Regions from separate parts of the Microbacterium sp. AG157 genome, predicted to be linked through region 3. Evidence: predicted binding sites of a transcription regulator. Region 3 holds the regulator's gene; each other region holds the start of a gene.
The links. The regulator HrcA, encoded in region 3, represses chaperone genes, less so after heat shock. The targets are predictions, from matches to a motif close to TTNGCACTCGNNNNNNNCGAGTGCNAA.

Region 1 (4,437 bases), on a different contig from region 3:
GCACGGCACGGTGGATGTACGCGACACCCCCGGGGGTGGAGCGACCTTCCGGGTCTCCCTCCCCCTCGCTGATCGCCGCGACGCGCAGGAACACGCTCTCATCGAGACCCAGCCCCTCGAGCGGCTCCCCGAGAACTACCGGCCCGAGAACGGCGCCTGACGCGTTCCGCCGTCGTCGATGGTGTGCACCGGCCGCACGCTCCCCGCTCGAACGCGCGCCCCGAGTATGTCCCGATGAAATCGGACCGCGTCCCAAAAACGGCTGGCTGACACCACCCCAGGCAGCCAGAAATGGGACACGGCGCACCCTCCCCCTACCAACGAAGAACGCCCCCTCCCGAGGGAGGGGGCGTTCTCAGTCGTCAGCGTGGATCAGAAGTCCATGCCACCGGTCGGGTCGCCCGCGGGAGCGGGGTTCTTCTCCGGCTTGTCGGCGACGACGACCTCGGTCGTGAGGAACAGGCCGGCGATCGACGCAGCGTTCTGCAGAGCCGAGCGGGTCACCTTGGCCGGGTCGATGATGCCCTGTGCGAACAGGTCACCGTACTCGCCGGTCGCAGCGTTCAGCCCGTGGCCCACGGGGAGCTCGGCGACCTTGTTCGCGACGACACCGGGCTCGAGACCGGCGTTGAGCGCGATCTGCTTGAGCGGAGCCTCGATAGCGACGCGGACGATGTTCGCACCGGTCGCCTCGTCGCCCGTGAGCTCGAGGTTGACGAGGGCGTTCTTGCCGGCCTGGATGAGCGCGACGCCACCACCGGCGACGACACCCTCTTCCACGGCGGCCTTGGCGTTGCGCACGGCGTCTTCGATGCGGTGCTTGCGCTCCTTGAGCTCGACCTCGGTCGCGGCTCCGGCCTTGATGACGGCGACGCCACCAGCGAGCTTCGCGAGCCGCTCCTGGAGCTTCTCGCGGTCGTAGTCGCTGTCGGTGTTCTCGATCTCGCGGCGGATCTGGGTCACGCGACCCTCGATCAGCTCGGACTCACCGGCACCCTCGACGATGGTGGTCTCGTCCTTGGTGATGATGACCTTGCGTGCACGGCCGAGGAGGTCGACGGTCGCGTTCTCGAGCTTGAGGCCCACCTCTTCGGTGATGACCTGGCCGCCGGTGAGGATCGCGATGTCCTGCAGCTGCGCCTTGCGACGGTCGCCGAACCCGGGAGCCTTGACGGCGACCGACTTGAAGATGCCGCGGATCTTGTTCAGCACCAGGGTCGCGAGAGCTTCGCCCTCGACGTCTTCGGCGATGATGAGGAGTTCCTTGCCCTCCTGGATCACCTTGTCGACGATCGGCAGAAGGTCCTTGATGTTGGAGATCTTCTGGTTGGCGATCAGGATGTACGGGTCTTCGAAGACCGCTTCCTGACGCTCGGGGTCGGTGACGAAGTAGGGGTTGATGTACCCCTTGTCGAAGCGCATGCCCTCGGTGAGCTCGAGCTCGGTGCCGAAGGTGTTCGACTCCTCGACGGTGACGACGCCCTCCTTGCCCACCTTGTCGATGGCCTCGGCGATGAGCTCGCCGATCGCGGGGTCGGCGGCGGAGATCGACGCGGTCGCGGCGATCTGCTCCTTCGACTCGACCTCCTTGGCGGAGGCGAGAAGCTCGTCGGTGACGGCCTTGACGGCCTTCTCGATGCCCTTCTTGAGCGAGATGGGGTCGGCGCCGGCGGCGACGTTGCGCAGGCCCTCGCGCACGAGCGCCTGGGCGAGGACGGTGGCGGTGGTGGTGCCGTCACCCGCGACGTCGTCGGTCTTCTTCGCGACCTCCTTGACCAGCTCAGCGCCGATCTTCTCGTACGGGTCGTCGAGCTCGATCTCCTTGGCGATCGAGACACCGTCGTTCGTGATCGTGGGTGCGCCCCACTTCTTCTCGAGCACGACGTTGCGACCGCGGGGGCCCAGGGTCACCTTGACGGCGTCGGCGAGAGTGTTGAGGCCGCGCTCGAGACCGCGCCGGGCCTCTTCGTCGAAAGCGATGATCTTTGCCATAAGTGTGTCGTCCCTCCCGGACGGGTGACTTGCAGATTTTGGCACTCGACGAAAGCGAGTGCTAATTCATTCTGGCACTCGCCCCTAGGGAGTGCAAGCCACGCGCCGTCCCGGAAACAGCGAACGCCGTGGCATCCGGAACTCGGATGCCACGGCGTTCGGATCAGCGCTCAGGCCAGTCGCACGGACTCCGCCTGAGGGCCCTTCTGACCGGTGCCGACGGTGAATTCGACGGCCTGCCCCTCCTCGAGGACACGGAAACCCGACATCTCGATGCTCGAGTAGTGGACGAAGACGTCCTGCCCGTCATCGACGGTGATGAAGCCGAAACCCTTCTCGGCGTTGAACCATTTGACAGTGCCCTGCGTCATGCGAATCTCCTGTTGCTGAACGACGAGGTCATCGTAAGCACGAGCGATGCCGCGGAATCGGGGTTCCGGAGCATTGTTGACGCGCGTGCATCCAAGTTGTTACGACGCGGAAACACGCGCCCCTCGCGGTGTCAGGACGAGGGGGAGGAGGAAGGCTGGCCGGCAGCGCGGTCGAGCCCGATCACGACGATCAGGCGCTTGACGTCGCTCTCATCAGCCGGGGTGTTCGGGTCGTCGGTCGGCTGCAGGAAATCGCTCTGCGCGATCTGCGCCCCGCCGATGGTCTGCGCCAGCCCCTCGGCCGCGGCCTCGTCGCTCTCGAGGCGGTAGTAGATCGTGGTGTCGGCGAAGTCGGTGCTGTCGGAGGTGCCCGTCTCGACGTTGTCTCCGCTCCAGCCCGCGGCCACGATCTGGTCACGGACCGAGGCCGCGAGCCCGCTGTCGGAGGTGCCGTTGAGCACGACGACCGAGTACGAGGTGTCGACGACGGCCGGGATGGTCGGTTCGGCCGAGACGGTCGGGCTGGGCGCGGTGTCGGCGCCGAGCGAGATGCGACCCGAGACGACGAGTGTCGCGAAGATGCCGGCGATGATCAACAGCAGAGTGGCGATGGCCGCCCAGAGGAACACGATCCATCCGCGCAGCCGCGGTTTCTCGGCACGGTGAGCGCCGACGCGACCGGATTCGGCCGGGAGGTCGTCGAAGCGATCCCGAGGGAAGGTCGATCTGGCCATTGGACGATGCTATCGGTCGCGTCGAGGCGAGCCTGTCAGCGGACCGCCGCCCGACCGAGGCGAGCGCGGTGCTGGGCCGTCGCGTCGTCGCGGCGACGTCGCAAGCGGCGGACGAGCATGGGGTCGTGGGCGAGAGCCTCGGGGGTGTCGATGAGACGGCCGAGCAATTGGTAGTACCGGGCGGGCGTCAGAGAGAACTCGGCGCGGATCGCCTCTTCCTTCGCTCCCGCGTGACGGCGCCATTCCCCCTCGAAGGCGAGGAAGGCGAGGTCACGGTCCGACAGAGGCACGCCGCCACGCTACTGCGCCGTCGGTCCCGATCCCGGATGCCACGCCACCCACGCCCCGAGCGGGTCGACCTCCGCCCGCACCTCGCCGTCGAGGGCGAGGGCGAAGCCGCCCCGCGCGGGCTCGGGTCGACGCGTCCATCCGTCGTGCAGGCCGGGCGCGTCGAGGGTGATCCACCTGCCCGCCGCCTGGGCTGCCGCGATCACCGCGGTCCGGTGCACGCGCGGCACGTGAGCGAGGACGCCGGGAGTGGTCACGACCAGCGTCGCTCCTGCCGGAGCCCGTGCGGCGAGCGCGGGAAGGGCCTGCGCGCCGTCGCCCGCGACGAGGATCGGCGGATCGGCCGCCACGATGTCGAGTGCCGCCTCGATGCGTTCGAGGCGGCCCTCCTCCCCCGGCCAGACGAGGCCGGTGAGCCACTTACGATCTTCGGAACGCCGGGCGTCGAGGGGACTGAGATCGATCCCCGCACGCCAGACGATCTCCGGCATCCGCAGGTCGGGGTGCCCCTCGAGATCGCTGTCGAGGACGACGGAACTGCGACCGTCGACGGGATCGACCGCGATGACCTCGCCGCCGCGGTGATAGCGGTACGAGTACCGGTCGGGGTACAGGCAGAGCCCCGCGCTCGCCCCTACCTCCAGCAGGGCGATCGGCCCCTCGATCGCCGCCAACGCCGGGAGCAGGGCTGCGCACCGGAGCGGCTCGTTGGTCTGCACGCTGCGTCGGCCGCACTCCTCGACGATCGCGTCGGCGTGAGCCACGACCCATGACGCCCACTCGTCGACGTCGTCGAGCGGCGCCCCCAGAAGACGCATCACCGCGAAGACCAGCGGTGGCTGACGGCGTGTGTCGGGGATGCCCGCGAGGGCGGCCGCGACGGCGGCATCGTCGGCGACGCGCCCCGCCCAGGCTCCGTACACCACCGAACGTCCCGGTGCCTCGTCGCGGGCGAAACGTCGATAGCGGTCGGCGACGGTGGTCGCGGCATCCGGAGTCACCCGGGAGATTATGCCGTCACGACCTGACCGCCGCTGGGCGCGAGAGAATAG
Region 2 (4,437 bases), on a different contig from region 3:
CGCGTCACGGCGTTCCGCGTCTGCTGCTCGGCGGCGGCGTCGTCGCCAACAAGCGTCTGCGCGACGTCGCCCTCGAGCGCGCCGCGGCTGCGGGTGTGGCCGTGCGCATTCCGCCGCTGCGCCTGTGCACCGACAACGGCGCCATGATCGCCGCTCTCGCCGCCGAGCTCATCTCGTCGGGCCGTCGCCCCTCGACCCTCGCCTTCGGGGCGGATTCGACGCTCCCCGTGACCGAGATCCAGGTGGCGGAGGATCCGGATGCCGACATCCCGGTCCCGCGCGCAGGGACGACCCCGTGACCGACGCGCAGCCACCCACCCGGCGCGCGCGCAAGGCGGACGTCGGCCCCGCGGTCGACCTCCCTCCCGTGCCGCCCCTGCCCGACGACGTCCGGACAGCGGGCTCCGAGATGACGGCCCGCGAGATCGACGAGGATGTCGACGGCCGCCTGCCGACCGCCCAGCTCGAAATGGCGGCGTTCGGCGATCACCTGATCCCCTATGCCCCGCCCGTGCCCCCGACGCCGCCGTCCGTCGCGCCGTGGGCGCTCGGCGTGGCGATCATCGCGCTCGCGGCGGCGGTGTTCACCGGCTGGCTGCTTCCCATCGGGGTGATCGGTGCGGTCCTCGCCATCGTCTCGCTCCGGCGGGCGCATGACAGCCGTCGGGCCGCCGTCTGGGCGCTCGCGCTGTCTCTGCTCTCGGTCTCGTTCAGTGCCGGCTGGTTGATCTGGGGCTTCTCGCAGCTCGCCGTCGGGTGACCGGCGTCGTCAGACGCGATCGGCCAGCAGCGCGAGACGCTTCGACCCCACGCGCGTGAGGAGGAGTGTGGCCGAGGCATCGCCGCGCAGAGAGAGCTTCTTGCGCAGCACCGCCGGGTCGACATCGACCCCGCGCTTCTTGATCTCCAACGTCCCGATCCCTCGTGCGCGCAACGCCTGGGCGAGCTTCTTCGGGTCGGCCGGCAGTTGCTCGCGCACGCGGAACGACGAGACGAACGGGCTCGTCAACGCGGCGTCCGAGGTGAGGTAGGCGATGCCGGGTGCGAGCATGCCGGCATCCAGGGCTCGTCCGACCTCGCCGATGAGACGCGCGCGGATGACGGCGCCGTCGGGCTCGTGGACGAATTCGCCGAGCTCGCGTTCGTCGACATCGGGGCTGTCGGACGGCGCGGTGAGCTCCCAGGCGTCGTTCCCGCGCACGACGAGCGCGGCGCGGCGGATCCCCTCGCGGGCGAGGGAGCCGGCCCAGAGCACGAGCTCGATGGTCGAGCCGTCGGCGCTGATCCACTGCGCCTCGACATCGTCGGGGATCTGCGTGCGGTCGAAGCCCGGCCCGAGCTTCACGCCGCCGGGCGTTGTTCTCAGCAGCTCGAAGACCCACTCGAGCGAGGGCGACCACTCGGCCGAAGACACCTGGCGCGTCTCGGCGTGACCCGCCGTGCGTCGCGCGGGGTCGAGCCACACGGCATCCGTCCCGCTCAGGTCCACGTCCTCGGCGCGGGCGTGCTGCACCGTCGCCGCGTCGCCGAAGGGGGCGAGATTGTAGGCCGCGAGGGCCGCGGTCACCTCGTCGGCGTCGACGGCGTGCACCCGGATGCCGAGACCCGCCATCCCGAGGGCGTCCCCGCCGATTCCGCACCCGAGGTCGGCCACGCTGTCGATCCCCGCGGCGCGGAAGCGGCCGGCGTGACGGGCGGCGATGGACAGGCGGGTCGCCTGCTCGAGCCCCGCGCGAGTGAAGAGCATGCGTTCGGCGAAGGGCCCGAACTTCGCGGTCGCGCGCACCCGCAACCGGGCCTGCCCGACGACGGCCGCGACGAGGTCGGGGGAGTGGCCTGCGGCCCGCAGCCGCGAGACCGAGCGAGCGACCTCGTCCGTCGAGTCGAGGGCGCCCACCTCGTCGAGGAGGCGCAGGCCCTCGGGCGTGAGCAGTGCGGTCAGCTCGCTGGTATCCACCGATTCAGCCTAGGCGGGGGTTCTTGCTGGCACTCGCGTTGCGTGAGTGCCAACGCTTCTCTACACTCGAATTAGCACTCTCCCCGCGTGAGTGCTGACAAGTCTTCTGTAACGAGAAAGAAGAGGTAGACCGTGTCGGTTTCCATCAAGCCGCTCGAGGACCGCATCGTCATCAAGCAGGTCGAGGCTGAGCAGACCACCGCGAGTGGTCTCGTCATCCCCGACACTGCCAAGGAGAAGCCGCAGGAGGGCGAGGTCGTCGCTGTCGGCCCCGGCCGCATCGACGACAACGGCAACCGTGTCCCCCTCGACGTCGCCGTCGGCGACCGCGTGCTCTACAGCAAGTACGGCGGCACCGAGGTCAAGTTCGGCGCCGACGAGTACCTCGTGCTCTCGGCTCGCGACGTCCTGGCGGTCGTCGTCCGCTGATCGAGTGAGATCGTTCGAAGGCCCCGGATGCCACGGCATCCGGGGCCTTCGTCGTCCCCGGTGCGGGCACGCCCGATGTGGCACGAAAAGCGCGATGGTCGGCGTCTCGGGACCCGGGCGGAGCCCTAGGCTGGGTCGGTGACCCGTGCTCCTTCCGCTCTGACCGGCGGGAGCACCCGCGGAGCGGTGTACGCCCTCGGTGCGTACCTGCTCTGGGGCGTCCTGCCCCTGTACTTCCTGCAACTCACGCCCACCGGCCCCTTCGAGGTGGTGGCGTGGCGCATCATCCTCGCGTTCGTGTTCTGCCTGCTTCTGTTGACGGTGCTGCGCATGTGGCGGCCGTTCCTGGCGATCGTGCGGCAGCCACGGCTGATGGGGCTCACCGCGCTGGCGGGCGTGCTCATCTACGTCAACTGGCAGACCTATCTGTACGGGGCCCTGACGAACCACGTCATCGAGACGAGCCTCGGCTACTTCATCAATCCGATCGTGACGGTGCTGCTCGGCGTCATCGTGCTCCGCGAGCGGCTGCGCGTCGTACCGTGGATCGCCATCGGCCTCGCCGTCGTCGCGGTCGCCGTCATCGTCATCGGATACGGGGCATTTCCCTGGATCGCCCTGACGCTGGCCTTCTCGTTCGGTTTCTATGGCCTGGTGAAGAAGCAGATCGGACCGGCGGTGGATGCCGTGAGCGGACTCACCCTCGAATCGCTGTGGCTCCTGCCGGTCGCGGCGATCCAGCTGGTGTTCGTCGCGAGTCTCAGCGGCATCACCCTCGGTACAGCGGGAACGCTGCACACCGTGCTGCTGCTGCTCGCGGGAGCCGTCACCGCCGTGCCTCTGCTGTTGTTCGCCTCGGGGGCGCGGCGCGTGCCGTTGACCGTCATCGGCCTGCTGCAGTTCGTGGCGCCCATCATCCAGTTCGGGATCGGCGTCTGGGTTCTGCACGAGCCCATGACCCTCGAGCGATGGATCGGATTCGCGCTCGTGTGGGTGGCGCTCGCGATTCTCAGCATCGACTCCGTCGTCGCTTCCCGGCGTCATCGCCGGGTCCCCGCGGATGTCGTCGAGCCCGTCTGAGTTCTTTCACTTCGTTTCTCGGCCGCAATTGCCGTAGGAAAGTAACGATTAGGTCGCGTAATCGACCGTTAACACATTGCAACATCGCCGCGACAAGTGCGCCATTAGGTTTGTCACAATCCGAGCGGGTTATCCGCGCGGTTCCACCTCACCAAGGAGCACCCATATGAGTGTCCTCTCCCGTTCGCGTGCGGCGAAGATCATCGGCGGCTTCGCCGTGGTCGGCGTCTCCGCGCTCGTCCTCGCCGGTTGTACCGATACCAGCACTCCGTCCGACTCCGGCAACGCCGCCGGTGGAGGCGACTTCCCGATCGACTGCAACGCCGCCGAACCCGCCTCGTACACGCCCGAGTACTCGTCGACCTCGACCGGCCCCGCCAAAGACCTCACCTACAACATCGGTACGGCTCTGCCCGTCACGGGCAACCTTGCCTTCCTCGGCCCGCCCGAGATCGCCGGCACCGAGCTCGCGGCGGCCGACATCAACGCCGCCAACAAGGGCGTCAACATCAACCTCATCCAGGGCGACTCTGGTGACACCGACAACAAGGCCTACGAGACCGAGATCCCGCGCCTGCTGGGAGCCGGTGCAACGGCGATCGTCGGTGCGGCGTCGTCGGGCACCTCGCTGCAGTTCATCGACCAGGTCATCGCGGCGAACGCCGTGCAGATCTCGCCGGCCAACACCTCGGCCGCCTTCACCGGCTACAACGACAAGGGCCTGTACTGGCGGACTGCTCCCTCGGACGTGCTCCAGGGCGAGGTTCTCGGCAACCTGATCGCCTCCGAGGGCAACGAGACCCTCGGCATGATCGTGCTGAACGACTCGTACGGCACCGGCCTCGCGTGCTTCACCAAGAAGGCGTTCGAGGGCGCGGGCGGCTCCGTCGTGGCCACCAGCCTCTACAACACCGGTGACACGAACTTCTCGGCGCAGATCGAAGACGTCCTGGCCCAGAAGCCCGACGCGA
Region 3 (4,437 bases):
ATGGCATCCAGTCTAGTGACGGCCTCCGACACCGGGGCTGGGCCGTTCGTGACGCGCTGACCGGTGCGGCGCCGACGGGGCGCGCCCCCATCGGCGCCGTCCGCCCCGGGTCGCCGAGAGGAGCGGTGCCGATCCACGGGGAGCAAGCTCGGGTGGAGCTCACCAACGACCGTGCGCCGCCGACAGCACCGAGATCGCCGCAGCCCCCGCGGTGGAGGTCCGCAGCACCGTGTCGCCGAGGCGCACGATCCGCGCGCCCGCGCCCTCGAGGGCCGTGAGCTCCTCGGGCGCGATCCCGCCCTCGGGGCCTACGACGAGCACCACGTCGCGACCGTCCGACGCCTCCGCGGCGACCTCGGTGAGACGAGCGGATGCCGACGGCTCCAGCACCAAGATCTGGGCCGCGCCGGCGAGGCGGACGAGGTCGGCCGTTCGCGCGACTCCCTCGACCTCGGGAATCCACGCGCGGTGGGCCTGCTTCGCCGCTTCGCGGACGATCGTGCGCCAGCGGGCGAGACCCTTCTCGGCTTTCGCGTCCCAGCGCGAGACGCTTCGCGACGCCTGCCACGGCACGATCGCGTCGACACCGAGCTCCGTCGCCGCCTGGACGGCGAGTTCGTCGCGGTCGCCCTTTGCGAGGGCCTGCACGAGCACGAAGCGCGGGGAGGGCGCGGGGACCTCGTCGCGTCCGGTGACGCGCACGTCGACCTGTTTCGGGGTCGCCGCGGTCACGATGCCCGACAGCCACACCCCGCGCCCGTCGCCGAGCGTCACCGCCTCGTCGACGCGCACGCGCCGGACGGCCGAGGCGTGGTGCGCCTCGGCACCAGTGAGTTCGACGGTGTCGCCCGGGCGGGCGGAACCGGCGTCGTCGCAGACGAAGTGCAGCGCCACGGTCAGTGCCGGAAGCGGTCGCGGAACTTGCTGAACATTCCCTGCTGGTGCTCGGCCAGACGGGGCTTCGGCGCCTTGGTGCGCTTGGCGAACTCCTCGATGAGGGCGCGCTCCTTGTGGTCGAGGCGCGTCGGGGTCACCACGTGCACGCCGACGCGGAGGTCGCCGCGCTGGCTCCCACGCAACGGCGTGATGCCGCGGCCCTTGATCGTCAGGACGTCGCCCGATTGCACGCCCGGGCGCACTTCGAGGTCGACGCTGCCGTCGAGGGACTGGATCGAGGTGTTCGTACCGAGGATGGCATCCGGCATCGACACCTCGAGGGTTGCGACGAGGTCATCGCCCTCACGGCTGAAGGACTCGTGGGTCTCGACGGTGATCTCGAGGTAGAGGTCGCCGTTGGGACCGCCCGCGGGCCCGACCTCGCCGGAGCCGGGGAGTTGCAGGCGCAGGCCGGACTCGACGCCGGCGGGGATGTCGACCGACACGGTGCGGCGGGCGCGGACGCGTCCCTGACCCTGACAGGTGCCGCAGGGGTACGGGATGGTCGTGCCGTGGCCCTGGCAGACGCTGCAGGGGGCACTGGTGACCACGTTGCCGAGCAGGCTGCGCACGGTGCGCTGCACGTGGCCGGAGCCGTGGCAGATGTCGCAGGTGACCTCGCTGGTACCGGGCTGCGTGCAGGCGCCCTGACACGTCTCGCACAGCACCGCGGTGTCGACCTCGAGGTCGCGATGGGTGCCGAAGACGACGTCGCCGAGGTCGAGCGTGACGCGCACGAGGGCGTCTTGTCCGCGCTCGCGGCGCGAACGCGGTCGAGGTCCGCGGCCGCCTCCCCCCTGGCCTCCGCCGCCGAAGAACGTCTCGAAGATGTCGCTGAAACCACCGAAGCCGGCCGCGCCCCCACCACCGAAGGGGCTCTGGTCGCCGCCCATGTCGTACCGACGGCGCTGCTCGGGGTCGCTCAACACGTCGTAAGCGTGGGTGACGAGCTTGAAGCGCTCGGACGCGTCTTCTCCCGGGTTGACATCGGGGTGGAGCTGACGCGCCAGACGGCGGTACGCCTTCTTGATGTCTTCGGGGCTGGCATCGCGTTCGACGCCCAGGACCTCGTAGTGGTCAGCCACAATCGCCTTCCTGTCCGCTTGCGCGGGGTCGTTCTCGGGTGGGGTGCTCGGAGCGCTCGTCGTCAGCGAGACGCGTCGTCGTCTTCGAGCATCCGGGTCAGATAGTGCGCGACGGCACGAACCGCCGCGAGGTTGGAGGAGTAGTCCATGCGGGTGGGACCGAGCAGGCCCACGCGTGCGCCGCCGGTGGAGCCGTCGTACCGGCTGGCGAGCACCGAGGCCTCGACCAGGCCGAAGGGCTCGTTCTCGCGGCCGATGCTGGCCGACAGGCCCTTCTCGTCGGCGACCATCTCGCTCATGAGACGCAGGAGCGTCACCTGCTCCTCGATGGCCTCGAGCAGCGGGTAGATGCTGCCGCGAAAGTCGGACTCACGCTTGGCGAGCGTCGCGGCACCGGCCAGCACCAGGCGGTCCTGGCGGAACTCCTCGAGCTCTTCCCCGACCACGTGCAGCACCGCATCGGCGATCGCGTCGAGCGCGACCCCGGGGCGCGGTCCGTCAGCCAGAGCCGCTTGCACCCGATGCGAGCTGTCGGCGACGCTTCGCCCGACGAGCACCGCCCCCACTCGGGCGCGCAGCTGGATGATGTCCGCCTCGGTCGGCTCCGTGGGCACGAGAGCGATCCGTTGCGACACCCGGCCGGTATCGGTGACGAGGATGACCAGCAGGCGCGGTCCGCCGAGCGCGACGAGCTCGACGTGGGTCACGTTTGCGCGGGCGAACGAGGGATACTGCACGATCGCGACCTGGCCGGTCAGTTGTGTGAGCGCTCGGACGGTGCGCGCCAGCAGGTCGTCGAGGTCGCCCGCCTCGTCGAGGAAAGACGTGATCGCGCTGCGCTGCGCACCCGAGAGCGGGCGGAGTTCCGCGAGGTGATCGACGAAGACGCGGTAGCCCTTGTCGGTCGGGACGCGCCCCGACGACGTGTGCGGCGCGACGATGAGGTCCTCGTCTTCGAGCAGCGCCATGTCGTTGCGGATCGTGGCCGCCGACACTCCGAACGCGTGACGGTCGACGATCGCCTTGCTTCCGACGGGCTCCCGCGTGTCGACGTAGTCCTGGACGATCGCGCGGAGCACCTGAAGGCCTCGTTCCGACACCATGAGCTGCTCCTCCCGTCTGGCACTCGCATCTGTGGAGTGCCAATTCTACGGGATCGGTCCGACCCGGTGCCGGGGGCTCGCGGATCAGGCCGTCAGAGACCGCACCACGGCATCCGCCAAGAGGCGCCCGCGCAGGGTCAGCACGATGCGTCCCCGCACGGCATCGCGTCCCTCGATCAGACCGTCCGCGATGAGGGATGCCACGGCCTTGCGGCCCTCGCCGAGGATCTCCGACACCGCGAGGCCGTCGCGGATGCGGCTGCGCAGCAGCACCGACTCGAGCCGGCGCGCGGTCTCATCGGGGCGTTCCCGCGCGGCGGCCGGGGACTCGAGCGCGGCCAGGCGCTGAGCGTACGCGGCCGGGTGCTTCACGTTCCACCAGCGGAGCCCGCCGACGTGGCTGTGAGCTCCCGGCCCGAAGCCCCACCAGTCGGTGCCGCGCCAGTAGGCGAGGTTGTGGCGAGAGCGGTGCGAAACGCCTCGGGACCAGTTCGACACCTCGTACCAGTCGAAGCCGGCGGCGCCGAGCAGCTCGTCGGCAAGCTCGTACATGTCGGCCTGGAGGTCGTCGGACGGCTCTGCGACCGCACCCGAGCGGATCTGACGCGCGAGCTTCGTGCCGTCTTCGACGATCAGCGCGTAGGCCGAGATGTGGTCGGGTTCGAGCGCGATGGCCGCCTCGAGGGAGGCCCGCCAGTCGTCGAGCGACTCCCCCGGCGCGCCGTAGATGAGATCGACCGACACGTCGAGGCCCGCCCGGCGGGCCGCTGCCACGGCGGTGGCGACGTTCAGGGGGTCGTGAGTGCGGTCGAGGACCGCGAGCACGTGCGGTCGCGCCGACTGCATGCCGATCGACAGCCGCGTGACGCCCGCGTCGGCGAGGGTGCGCGCCACGGTGTCGTCGACGGTGTCGGGGTTGGCTTCGACCGAGACCTCGGCACCCTCGGCGATCCCGAACTCGTCCCGCACCGCTTCGAGCATCCGCGCGAGATCACCGGGCGGAAGAAGCGTCGGTGTGCCTCCTCCGAAGAAGACGGTGGATGCCGCGCGGCGGCCGCCCGCGGCATCCATCACTCCCCCCGCCAGGCGCACCTCGGCGGCGAGCGTGTCGGCGAAGTCGTCTTGGCGCGCGCCGCGCAGCTCGCTGGCGGTATAGGTGTTGAAGTCGCAGTAACCGCAGCGCACGCGACAGAAGGGGACGTGCAGGTACACGCCGAAATCGGTCGCGGGGTCGATGGCGAGGTCGGCGGGCAGGCGTCCATCGACCGGGGCGGGGTCTCCGAGTGGGAGGGGGCCGCCCATCAGGACGCGTA
Region 4 (4,437 bases), on a different contig from region 3:
GAACGGCTCGACGGCGTCGCAGATCTTCTCCGTCGCGCACGTCGTCTGGTACCTCTCGCAGTTCATGGTGCTGCGTCCCGGCGACCTGGTGAACACGGGAACGCCCGCGGGGGTCGCCCTCGGGATGCCCGACACGCCGTACCTTCGCGCCGGCGACGTCGTGGAGCTCGAGATCGACGGCCTCGGCCGCGCTCGTCAGACGATGGTGCAGGCATGAGCACCGAGGAGTTCCGCGGGCTGGCCGTGGTCGTCACCGGCGGAGCATCGGGCATCGGGCTCGCGACCGCGACGGCCTTCGCCGCCCGCGGGGCGCACGTCGCCGTTCTCGATCTCGTCACCGACGGTCTCGACGACGATCTGGCCGGCTTCCACGCCGACGTGACCGACCGGCAGTCGGTGGATGCCGCGATGGCGGCCGTCGCAGAAAGATTCGGCGGGGTCGACGTCTTGGTGAACAGCGCCGGGGTGAGCTGCGTCGGAACCGTCGAGGAGGCGACCGAGGCCGACTGGGACCGCGTGCTCGACATCAACGTGCGCGGCACGGCCCGTGCCTGCGCCGCAGCGCTGCCGTACCTCACGCACTCGGAGCACGCGTCGATCGTCAACGTGTGCTCGATCGGGGCCATGAACGGTCTGCCCCGGCGCGCCGTCTACAACGCCTCGAAGGGTGCGATCCTCTCGCTCACCTACGCGATGGCCACCGACCATGTGCGCGAGGGCGTGCGGGTGAATTGCGTGAGCCCCGGCACCGTCTCGACGCCCTTCGTCGAGCGGATGCTGCAAGACTTCCCCGACCCCGTGGCCGAGCGCGCCGCTCTCGACGCCCGCCAGGCGACGGGGCGGATGGTCACGCCCGCCGAAGTCGCCGGCGCGATCATGTATCTCGCGAGTCCGAGCGCGGGCTCGACGACCGGCACCGCGCTCGAGGTCGACGGGGGCGTGACGCATCTGCGGGTGCGGCCGCAGTAGGCGAGCTCAGGCGACGACCAGCTGCGCGGCGAGGAGCAGCGCCGCCAACATGGTCAATCGGAACACCGCCCGCCCGGGCGGCCGCACGAACACCAGCGCCACGGCGCCGACCGCGACCGCTGCGACCGCGGCGAGGAAGACGACGCCGGCGATCGTGGCATCCGTGCCGGCGAACACGGCGACCGCTCCGACGACGATCCCGCACGCGGCGATCACCGTAGACGCCCGCGCTCCCAGACGGTGCGGAAGTCCGCGCACCCCGGTGCGCCGGTCGTCGTCGAGGTCGCGCACGACATTCGTCAGGTGGACGGCGGCTCCGAGGGCCGCCCCCGCGAGAGATGCCCACCACGCGGCGAGCGCGGGCGGCGAGAGACTCAGGGTCGCGAACGAGGGGAAGAACCCGAAGCTCACGACGAAGGGCACGATCGACAGCGGCGTCGATTTGAGACCCGCGTTGTACGCCCAGGCGGATGCGAGCGCGACGGCGTGGGCGGCCACGAGAGCCGGTCCGAGGGGCAGCGACAGGGCGATGGCGAGGATCGCGGATGCCACGGCCACCCCGAGCGCGCGCTCCGGCGTCACCGCTCCCCCGGCGATCGGCTTGTCGGTACGACCGACCGCCGCGTCGCGCGCGCCGTCGATCGCGTCGTTCGAGAGCCCGACGGAGACCTGACCGGCGAAGACGGCGACGACGAGCACCGCCAAGCGCCACGGCTCGACGCCCGCCGCGATGCCGAGGGCCAGCGCGAGGACGGTGACCACGAGGGTCGGGCCCGGGTGGGTGGCACCCCAGAGCGAGCGCACGAGGGGCGGCTCGACCGCGGCATCCGTCACCCCCCGACGCTACCGCGCCGAGGGCGGGATCGGCCGCGCGCCCGAGGTCGGACCGACCGCTGTCGAGATCGCACGCGCGTTCGCCTCTTGGCACTCTGTCCACCCGAGTGCTAATCTCGTCGCAGTTGAGTCGCCTCGGCTCAACTTCAGAACCTCGGGATGCCAGATCCCGGACGATCGAAAAGGAGAACGACCATGGCCACCTACGACCCCTTCCGCGACCTCGACCGCCTCGCGTCGACGCTCCTCGACGCCCGCCGCGGCGGTGGTCCGCGACGGATGCCGATGGACCTCTATCGCGACGGCGACCACTACGTCCTGGCCGCCGACCTGCCCGGCGTCGACCCCGGCTCGGTCGACATCGACGTCGACGGTCAGCTGCTGACGATCCGCGCCGAGCGCACCCTGGGCTCGGGCGAGGGGGTGAAGTGGATCACCCGCGAGCGCGAGACGGCCTCGTTCGTCCGCCAGCTCAATCTCGGCCAGGGCATCGACACCGACGGCATCAGCGCGTCGTACCGCAACGGCGTGCTCTCCGTGACGATTCCGGTCAGCGAGAAGGCGAAGCCGCGCCGCATCGCCGTCTCGACCGACGACGGCGACGGCGTCATCGAGGCGCACGAGAGCACCCCTCAGCCCATCGAGCAGTAGGGCACGAGCCGCGAGCGCGGCCCGGCCGCGCCGCCGCGCTCTGCCTCCGCTTCGGGACCATCGGCGCGGCGCCCGCGGCACCATGCCCCGGGCGCCGCGATCGGGCCCGGGGCATGGCGGAGGGGTCAGAGGTCTTCGGGGGCGAGGTCGCCCTGGCCCTCTTCGCCGAGTTCGACCACGCCCGGGTCCTCTCCCTGCGAGTCGGTCCCGGTGGATTCGGGATGGATGTCCTCGAGCGGGATGTCGCTGTCGTCCGCGGGAATCTCGGCCGGATCGGCACCCGTGGCGGTCGCCGGGTTGATATCGGCCGGGTCCGCCCCCTCGTCGAGGGCGTTCGTGGCGTCCCACTCCGCCTGGGCGGGGTCGAGCGCGGGGTCGGGCTCGATGGACGTGTCGCCGTCGCGAAGGGGCTGCACGGCGGCGATGCCCGCGTCGGCGGCCGGGTTCGTCGCGTCGGGGGTCGGGTCGATCGAAGCGTCGCTCATGAGGGGTCCTTTCGTGGCACGCGCGTCACCGCCGGGAACGGCGGTCTTCTCATCCAACGGGGCGCTCCGCCTCGAGCCCCGGGCCTTGACACGTGCATCCCCGCTTTCGTACGAGCACCGCGAGCGAAGCCGTCTCGGACGCCCCCGGTCGACGAGGGGCCCCCGGTCGTCCACGTGAGGCGTCGTCCGCGGGACCGGTGGTGTCAAGGCACTGGTCGGGCAACGCGCGAGGCCGCACCGTGAGGAAAACGAGAGGATTCCCATGACCGACTCCCCGCGCATCGTCGTGATCGGCGGCGGAAACGCCGGCCTGTCCGTCGCCGGGCGCCTGCACCGGCTGCGCCTCGGCGACATCACCGTCATCGAACCGCGCACGATCCACGTCTTCGCCCCCCTCCAGTCGCACATCGCCGGCGGCACCGCGCGCGCCTCGGAGGCCGCACGGAATCAGGCCGACGTCATCCCTGCGGGAGTGCGATGGCTGCGCGACGAAGTGTTCACCGTGGATGCCGAGGCCCGCCGCGTCCACCTCGTCTCAGGCGGACACCTCGACTACGACCAGCTCGTGGTCAGCGCGGGCATGCGCATGGCGTGGGAGCAGATCCCGGGTCTGCCCGAAGCGATGGCCGCCCCCAGCGGCATTTCGAACTACGACTACGAGCTCGCCGCGAAAGCGTCGCCGGTGCTCCGTAACCTCCGCTCGGGCACGGTCGTCTTCACCCAACCGCCCGAGCCTGCCTCGTGCGGAGCGGCCGCCCAGAAACCGATGTACCTCGCGTGCGACTGGTGGCGGGCGATCGGGGTGCGCGACGACCTCCGCGTGGTGTTCGTGTGCCCGGATCCCGTGCCCTTCGGCATCCCGGCCGTCGACGACGAACTCCGCCGCACACTCGACGCATACGACATCGAGGTGCGTTACAGCCGGGACGTTCGACGAGTGGATGCCGACTCCCGCACGCTCGTGATCGGTCGCGGCGATGCGGAAGAGACGTTGGCGTACGACGTGCTGCACGCTGTGCCTCCGCAGCGAGCACCGGAATGGATCGCGGGCAGCGGCCTTGCGGCATCCGATGATCCGCACGGCTTCGTCGATGTCGATCCCGAGACCCTGCAGCACACCCGCCACCCGGAGGTCTGGGCCATCGGCGATGCCGCCACCGTCGCGACGCGGCGCTCGGGCGGGGCGATCCGCCCGCAGGCCAAAGTGCTCGTCAGGAACATGAGGGCCGCGCTCGCGGGGCGTGCACCCTCGGCGACGTACGACGGCTACAGCGTCGTGCCGTTCACCGTCTCGCGCGGCACGGTCGTCTTCGCCGAGTTCGACCGGAAGGGTCGGCTGAAGCCGACCGTGCCGTTCTGGCGCTCGCTGTATCGCGAGCGCCGCCTGTCGTGGATCGCCGATCGTCGCGTCCTCCCGTGGGTGTACTGGCACCTCATCCTGCGCGGGCGGGCATGACGCGGGCGCTGCCCCGCCCCCCTCACGCCAGGGGTCCAGACC

Region 1: groL (chaperonin GroEL) is a predicted target of HrcA. The motif match lies at 2,031-2,057, and genes of this name have one in related genera.
Region 2: groES (co-chaperone GroES) is a predicted target of HrcA. The motif match lies at 1,984-2,010, and genes of this name have one in related genera.
Region 4: DEU35_RS08065 (Hsp20/alpha crystallin family protein) is a predicted target of HrcA. The motif match lies at 1,891-1,917, and genes of this name have one in related genera.

The regions. Positions count from the first base shown of each region.
Region 1 covers NZ_QRDK01000002.1:232,721-237,157, forward strand. The annotation lists gene DEU35_RS06910 (HAMP domain-containing sensor histidine kinase) at 1-160, shown strand, start outside; gene groL (chaperonin GroEL) at 373-1,992, opposite strand; gene DEU35_RS06920 (cold-shock protein) at 2,163-2,363, opposite strand; gene DEU35_RS06925 (LytR C-terminal domain-containing protein) at 2,495-3,097, opposite strand; gene DEU35_RS06930 (DUF3263 domain-containing protein) at 3,133-3,387, opposite strand; gene DEU35_RS06935 (DUF2332 family protein) at 3,397-4,386, opposite strand.
Region 2 covers NZ_QRDK01000001.1:766,166-770,602, reverse strand. The annotation lists gene tsaD (tRNA (adenosine(37)-N6)-threonylcarbamoyltransferase complex transferase subunit TsaD) at 1-299, shown strand, start outside; gene DEU35_RS03680 (hypothetical protein) at 296-760, shown strand; gene DEU35_RS03675 (class I SAM-dependent methyltransferase) at 770-1,957, opposite strand; gene groES (co-chaperone GroES) at 2,090-2,386, shown strand; gene rarD (EamA family transporter RarD) at 2,525-3,466, shown strand; gene DEU35_RS03660 (ABC transporter substrate-binding protein) at 3,633-4,437, shown strand, end outside.
Region 3 covers NZ_QRDK01000004.1:216,107-220,543, forward strand. The annotation lists gene DEU35_RS13775 (HIT domain-containing protein) at 1-2, opposite strand, end outside; gene DEU35_RS13780 (16S rRNA (uracil(1498)-N(3))-methyltransferase) at 160-894, opposite strand; gene dnaJ (molecular chaperone DnaJ) at 897-2,021, opposite strand; gene hrcA (heat-inducible transcriptional repressor HrcA) at 2,084-3,124, opposite strand; gene hemW (radical SAM family heme chaperone HemW) at 3,209-4,426, opposite strand; gene DEU35_RS13800 (DUF1990 family protein) at 4,426-4,437, opposite strand, start outside.
Region 4 covers NZ_QRDK01000002.1:476,687-481,123, forward strand. The annotation lists gene DEU35_RS08050 (fumarylacetoacetate hydrolase family protein) at 1-217, shown strand, start outside; gene DEU35_RS08055 (SDR family NAD(P)-dependent oxidoreductase) at 214-969, shown strand; gene DEU35_RS08060 (UbiA family prenyltransferase) at 976-1,803, opposite strand; gene DEU35_RS08065 (Hsp20/alpha crystallin family protein) at 1,999-2,454, shown strand; gene DEU35_RS08070 (sugar ABC transporter ATPase) at 2,580-2,939, opposite strand; gene DEU35_RS08075 (NAD(P)/FAD-dependent oxidoreductase) at 3,202-4,395, shown strand.